One region of the Heyndrickxia sporothermodurans genome, then DNA from elsewhere that is predicted to be linked to it. Evidence: riboswitches for the same ligand, from Rfam matches in the RefSeq annotation. Region 1 holds a riboswitch; each other region holds the start of a gene.
What was found. A riboswitch is a leader RNA that binds a small molecule or an ion and turns the genes downstream of it on or off. The one in region 1 is predicted to bind cyclic di-GMP.
Positions count from the first base shown of each region.

Region 2: linked by a shared signal. The riboswitch ahead of B5V89_RS07680 (anti-repressor SinI family protein) and the one ahead of B5V89_RS14575 (hypothetical protein) in region 1 are both predicted to bind cyclic di-GMP.
Region 3: linked by a shared signal. The riboswitch ahead of B5V89_RS00740 (methyl-accepting chemotaxis protein) and the one ahead of B5V89_RS14575 (hypothetical protein) in region 1 are both predicted to bind cyclic di-GMP.

Region 1 is NZ_NAZB01000034.1:26,003-28,277, reverse strand. It holds gene B5V89_RS14580 (ATP-binding protein) at 1-412, opposite strand, end outside; cyclic di-GMP riboswitch class I at 593-679, shown strand; gene B5V89_RS14575 (hypothetical protein) at 780-1,091, shown strand; gene B5V89_RS14570 (beta-class carbonic anhydrase) at 1,124-1,687, opposite strand; gene B5V89_RS14565 (class I SAM-dependent DNA methyltransferase) at 1,927-2,275, shown strand, end outside.
Region 2 is NZ_NAZB01000019.1:17,160-19,434, reverse strand. It holds gene B5V89_RS07685 (aldo/keto reductase) at 1-714, shown strand, start outside; cyclic di-GMP riboswitch class I at 1,051-1,159, shown strand; gene B5V89_RS07680 (anti-repressor SinI family protein) at 1,202-1,330, shown strand; gene B5V89_RS07675 (helix-turn-helix domain-containing protein) at 1,433-1,765, shown strand; gene B5V89_RS07670 (DUF5658 family protein) at 1,786-2,079, opposite strand; gene B5V89_RS07665 (TVP38/TMEM64 family protein) at 2,093-2,275, opposite strand, start outside.
Region 3 is NZ_NAZB01000004.1:26,525-28,799, reverse strand. It holds gene B5V89_RS00740 (methyl-accepting chemotaxis protein) at 1-1,340, opposite strand, end outside; cyclic di-GMP riboswitch class I at 1,551-1,635, opposite strand.

The DNA of each region.
Region 1 (2,275 bases):
TGTTAGGAAGTGGTTGTCTTTCTTTTTTTATTTGATGCAATCTTTCATTAACCCTATCAGTATATTCCTTACTAATAAAGTCGATTATTGATTTTGAGATGATTTGATGTTTTGATCTAGCATTTACCATTGAAATCGCCGCTTCATTTACGTAAATAATAATTTTATTGTCATGAATGATAATCGGATTTGGTAACCAATCAATTAATTTTCTATAACCATCTTCATTTTCTTTTTTTTTCTTTGCAAAGTATTGAAGCTTATCATATTGCCAGCCAACAAACCAGGCAATAACTGTCGCAATGGTAGCGTCAATGATGTCACTAAAATGAAAGGTTTGTTTAATGACAGCTTGGCCAACGGAAAATAGGATTGAAATAGAAATTAAAACAATTTGTGCAGTTTTTTTCATTCGAGTCCCTCTCCTATTGTTTATATAAGACTATAATACCACTACTGGTTGTAATTTTATAAATATTCGAAAAATAATTTTGAAAAATGCGTGAAAAGATGTCGAAAAATAGCAATAATTGTTGATAAAAGATAAGGACAGATATAAAATGTATATTAGCAAAATTTTAAAACACTGATTTTACGATAATGGCAAACCTTGCGAAAGTGAGGGACGCAAAGCTACGGGTCTAAGGTTCCAAGGAATGATGATCGCCGGGCCACCGAATAGTCATACTTATTGAATGTCTTATTTGACTATTTCTTCATTTAGGAATAGTTTTTTTATTTCTATTCTTATTAATTTCACTAGGAATGGGGGGATTATAATGCAAAAACCGTCAATTAACATTGACACACATACGGATTACTCGAATGTACGAATTAGTTTAAATCAATTAATAGGTTTGCTAAAAATGTATATTTCCCCATTATCAGGACTAAAAATTAGAACTAAAGAGGGGGAATTACACGAGGTAAACACCGAAACAATTATAAATGTTTTGGTCACTCATCTCAGTCGTACACAATTACTAGAGCTCTTGCATATGTTTCAAATCATCAAAAAGCGGAAATCAAATATTAAACATTATTTTGAATATATTTTGCAAGGAATTGCTTATAAAGATAAGCAACGTTAAAAAGAAGTTCCCTGAACAAGGCAGGGAAAGAGTTAGTTTTTATATCCATCAACAACAAGATCTAATTTTCCTGTTTCCGGATCAATAACTAGACCGTGTACGGGAATGTCATTTGATAATAAAGGATGTTGTTTAATCATTTTAACACTATGTTCTACACTTTCTTCTACATGATCAAATCCTTGGAACCATTCATCTAAATTAATCCCAGAATACTTAATCGTTTCCAGTGTTTTTTCGTCAATGCCTCTTTGTTTAATCTTTTCTAACATGGAGGCACTCTCGATTGCGCTCATTCCACAATCATGATGTCCAATAACTAATATTTCGTCAGCCTGGAGTTCATAAACAGCAATCAATAGACTTTTCATAATACTTCCAAAAGGGTGAGAGACGATCGCCCCAGCATTTTTTACGATTTTTACATCCCCGTTTTTCGTATTGGTCGCTTTATGTAAAAGTTCAACTAGTCTTGTATCCATGCAAGTTAAAATGACCAATCGTTTATCAGGAAATTTCGTCGTTGAAAAATCTTCATATTTTTTTTGAGAAACAAAGTCCTCGTTATAGCTTAGAATTTCAGACAATAATGTCATGATATCACCTCTAATTAGAATGTGAATGTTCAAGTTGTATTTATTAAACAATCTCCACTTTCTATTTTAATGCAAATCCTTTCTTTTGAAAAATCTTTTTGAAAAAGCAAAAGTCCCGTTCAAGTGAAAACGACCACTATGATGGATATTGCCCATTTTTTATTCAAGTAATTGCACTTTCACCTATTCCGTGCTAAAGTTAATTCATAGTTAATTTATAGGAAATGAGGGGATTAAGTTTGGGCAGAGAATTTAATGAGCTTTTTGATGAATGGTCCCTTTCTTATGACAATACAGTTTCCGGAAATGATCCGGAATATGAAGATGTGTTTATCCATTATGATGAAATATTAACGAAAGTTGCTGAACATTCTTCCGGAACCGTTGTTGAGTTTGGTGTAGGAACTGGAAATTTAACGGCGAAGTTATTAAATAAAGGATTAAATGTGTATGGTATGGAGCCTTCTGAAGGCATGCGAAAAATTGCTCGAAAAAAAATACCGTTTGTAAAGATTATGGATGGAGACTTTCTAGAGTTTCCAAAGATTCCGGAACCGATCGATACTTTTGTGAGTACGTATGCTTTCC
Region 2 (2,275 bases), on a different contig from region 1:
CGTGATCAGGTCATTATCGCAACTAAGGTAGGTAATCGCTGGAATGATGATAAAACGAGTTGGCATTGGGATCCCTCAAAAGCTTATATTAAAGAAGCGGTAAAAAATAGTCTTCACCGTCTACAAACAGATTATATCGATTTATATCAATTGCACGGCGGGACAATTCAAGATCCGATTGATGAAACAATTGAAGCTTTTGAGGAACTAAAAAAAGAAGGATTAATTAGATATTATGGAATCTCTTCCATTCGCCCAAATGTCATCCGAGAATATGTGCAAAAATCGAATATTGTAAGCGTAATGATCCAGTATAGTTTGCTAGATCGTCGTCCAGAAGAGGACATACTCCCTCTTTTAAAAGAACATTCTGTTAGTGCGGTGACAAGAGGACCTGTTGCGAAAGGGATATTAAGCGAAAGAAGCATAGAAAAGATTTCGGAAAAAGGGTATTTGGATTATTCCTATCAGGAATTAGTTGAATTAATGCAAGAAATCAAGGATAAATTATTGCTGGGAAACCGCAAAATGACAGAACTTGCTCTGCAGTATAATTTAGCTAATGAATCAGTTGCTTCCGTAATTACCGGTGCCAGCAACGCGGAACAAATTAGGGAAAATGCCAAAGCAGTTGAGAAGAGTCCATTATCTAAAGAAGAACGCGATTTATTAATTAAGTTGACTAAACAAAATAAATACACAGACCACAGATGATTTGATCATTCACAAAAAGCTTTTTTTAAAAATAAACAGAATAATCCTAAAAAAACATTTCTACATCTATATATGACTTTCGACAAAATATATTACTTTTAAGTATTATTTTTAGAAGCCTTTGACGGTCAAGTTACATAAATAAGTTAGTAAATCGACTTTAATTTACATCAAAATACAAAATTCTTTGATTATCTACAAGATTTGATTCAATCTGCTGCAAATTAATGTATTTTCGACATCGACAAATTCCACGAGTATCCAACTATCTAATCCTTTATACTCAGGTTTGTAGGGAATAGACAATAAGTAATAGCAAAAATGAAGGTAATTTTCATCAGAAAAGGGCAAACCTATTGAAAAATAGGGACGCAAAGTCACAGATCTAAGGATTGGGATACTAGGCGAAACCCGGTGTCCCGACTATGGTGGCTGGACTACCTAAATACTATCATCGTATTTTAGGGGGATAAAAATGGAAAATCAAATGAAGGTAGATGAAAAGTCGTTAGATCAAGAATGGGTTAACTTAATTTTGGATGCAATAGATATGGGAATAAGTATTTCTGATATTAAAGAATACTTTTCAAAAAATAAACTGGAGGTTAAATTTTAAAAAATGGGTACATAGTTCATATGTTAGGCGTATTTTTTGTTCTAAATATGAAACAATTCCTTCGCTATATGTTATAATAATTCGGAGGAAGGTGAGAAGTGTATGATTGGTCAGCGTATTAAAAATTTTCGACTTCAAAAACAATTATCTTTATCAGAACTTGCGGAAAAGGCTGGAGTTGCGAAATCATATTTAAGCTCCATTGAGCGAAATATCCAATCCAATCCTTCTGTTCAATTTCTTGAAAAAATTGCCGCCGTTTTAGGAATTTCCGTGAACTCCTTATTACATGAGGAGATTGAAAAAACGGATGAAAACGAACTTGATTCAGACTGGGAACTTCTCGTTCGTGAAGCAATGAATTCTGGTGTATCGAAAGATGAGTTCCGTGAGTTTATAGAATTTAATAAATGGAAATTAAATAATAATAAATAAAAGCGTTCAGTTGGACGCTTTTATATTTTTACAATCCAATATAAATGAAGTGAAAATACAAACGAGTAAATCAAAACGGCCATATACGCCGTGTATTTTACTATGTTTTTTGCAGGTACTTTTTTTACATATAGAAAACTATATAATATGAAGGAAAACGACAGTTTCACTGCTAAAAACAAGATTGAATGTTGATTGTATATATAATCCATTAATGGGTTTGCCTCTTTTATCATACCTAACTTTAGACCAATAAACGTAATTACTGCATCAATGATATTTAGTGCTGCCAAACAATGAAAGGCAACAATCATAGAACCTCCCCATTCACATTTGTATTTTTCTTTTTTGGATATGAATAGTTGTGATTATTGCGATAATGACAAAATAAGTCCCATAAATTATGACTGAGAGTAATTTATTGCTAGCGAATAAACTGCCTGCAAACGTAAAAATAACAATTGAAGGAAACTTTCCTATTAAAGTAGCAATAAAGAAAATAGGCCACCT
Region 3 (2,275 bases), on a different contig from region 1:
TCATCAGCTACTACTGCGAATCCTTTTCCTTGTTCTCCTGCCCTTGCAGCTTCAATGGCAGCATTTAAAGCTAATAAGTTAGTTTGGTCTGCGACGTCGGTTATTAACTGAACAATCTTACTGATTTCATCTGAGCGTGTTTTCAAAGCTAAAATGCTATCTTCCGAATTTTTCGTTGAACTACTGATATAGGCCATTTGCTCTTTAACTTTGTTGACTGATTCATTCCCTATTTGAGCTTGCTCTTCCGTTTTAACAGAAAGCTCACTGACATCTGTTGAATTACGTGCAACTGAATCAACACCAGTAGCTAATTCTTGTAAAGATTGGAGAACTTCATCTGTTGCCTCCGTCTGAGTATTAAAACGCGACGACATTTCGGTAATTTCACTTGTTATCTGTTCAATTGTTTTACCTGACTCTTCCACTGAGGAGTAAAGAGTATTCGCATGATCTGTAGTCTCACTAGATGCAGATTTCACCGAATTTAAGAGTTTTCCAACCGTTTCAACCATCACATTAAATTTAACTGCTAATTGACCAAACTCACCTTTCGTCTCTTTTAATTTAACTGAATAATCTCCATTTGATACCTTTTCAATCCCAACCATCATGCCCTGGATAGGTCTAAATGCTCTGTTCATAATAAAGTATTGAATCACTGATGCCACAATCAATAATCCTATTAAAATACTAATAATAATCAGCGTTTCATGATGTTTACCCTCAATATAAGATTTTGCTTCAAAATCTACTCCGTAATAAGCTACTACATCACCTTGCGCGTTCATAATTGGTTTTAACACCGTAATCCATGTTCCAAAAGAATCTTTATAGGGTTCAGAAGAGACTAATGACTTTGTCTCTTTCATTTTCTTAATGGCTTTGGCAATGATTTCAGGCTGTGTATACATATCTCCGATGTTAAGATTGGATTTCTTGAAATCCTCCATAAGAAAGGTTGGTCCTGAAACAACACTCGTATCTGTACCATTTTTCAACTCAGTCCCAAAAATGTACCCTTGGGCCACTGCAGGTTGATATTTTGCTAATTTATCAAAATGTTCGACAAGACTTTTCGAAATCTCACTATTCTCATCCTTACTTTCCATTAAGGATAAAATATCATCATTATTTAAATCTTTTGACCAAGCCTTTACCGTGTTGGTCGAATCGGTTGCTAACTTATCCATTAGAAAATTCATGTCTGAAAAATAACTAATGCTTGTAACAACAATAGCAACTACTAATGTACTTATGACGCTTACCATCGTAAATCGCGCTTTGTATGAAACATTTGCAAAACTAAAGAACTTCTTCAAAATAATCATTCCTTTCATTATTTTATTAAATCTCTCCAGATAATTACCAAATCACTAGGTCTATACTCTTTCATTACCAGCCATGCGCTTCCATCAAATATAGAGGTTTAATAAAGGTTTTACACAAGAAAAAAAGCTCACCAATTAAAGATTGGTGAGCTTCTAATAAAATGAAATTAAATGAAGCTATAGCTATACTTCTAAACTCATTTCAAATTTCCAATCCTTCTTGGTAACCCGGCGGTCCTAGCTTATAAGCCTTAGATCCGTAGCTTTGCGTCCTTATCTTTCAATAAGTTTGCCATTATCATAAGGTAATCCTTTATTAAATTGTATTAGCTAGAAATCTGTTTCTAATTTAGAGATAGGATGTATAAGTAGACCTAAATAACTATCAATCCAATAGGATATTATACTCAAGTAAAAGAGGATTACTTGGTTAATTTTACCCATACCAAGACATTATACAGGGTAAAATGTTATATGTGAATAATAAAATAGGGAATTACTTTAAAAATGTGAACTTTTTGTGCAAACCATTATTGAGTAACTAGTGATATATAAATAAGCGGAGATTCTCCGGTTATACTGCTGAATAAAGTTTGGTTTGGGGGATATAAGCGGAAATTTTCCGATTAAGCAAAGAAAAATTACCTATTTTCATGTTTTTTGAGTAAATAGCCGGAAAACTTCCGTCTATTTTAGCTAATTTCAGTGCTATTATGCTAATTAAGGGAACTTTCTCCGCTTATTTATCAGACTCGCTTTAGCATCTAGTGCGCTTGTGATTTTGTGAAAAAAAAGAGTCTGGGATATAACTAGCATCAAATAGTGAGAAAGGTGAATCCTTATATTACTTTAGTAGTTAGCGGGAATTTTCTTAAATTCCCTGCCATTAATGTGAGGACAGAATGATATTGAAATTCAATACGTTTCTGATTAGGGCACATATA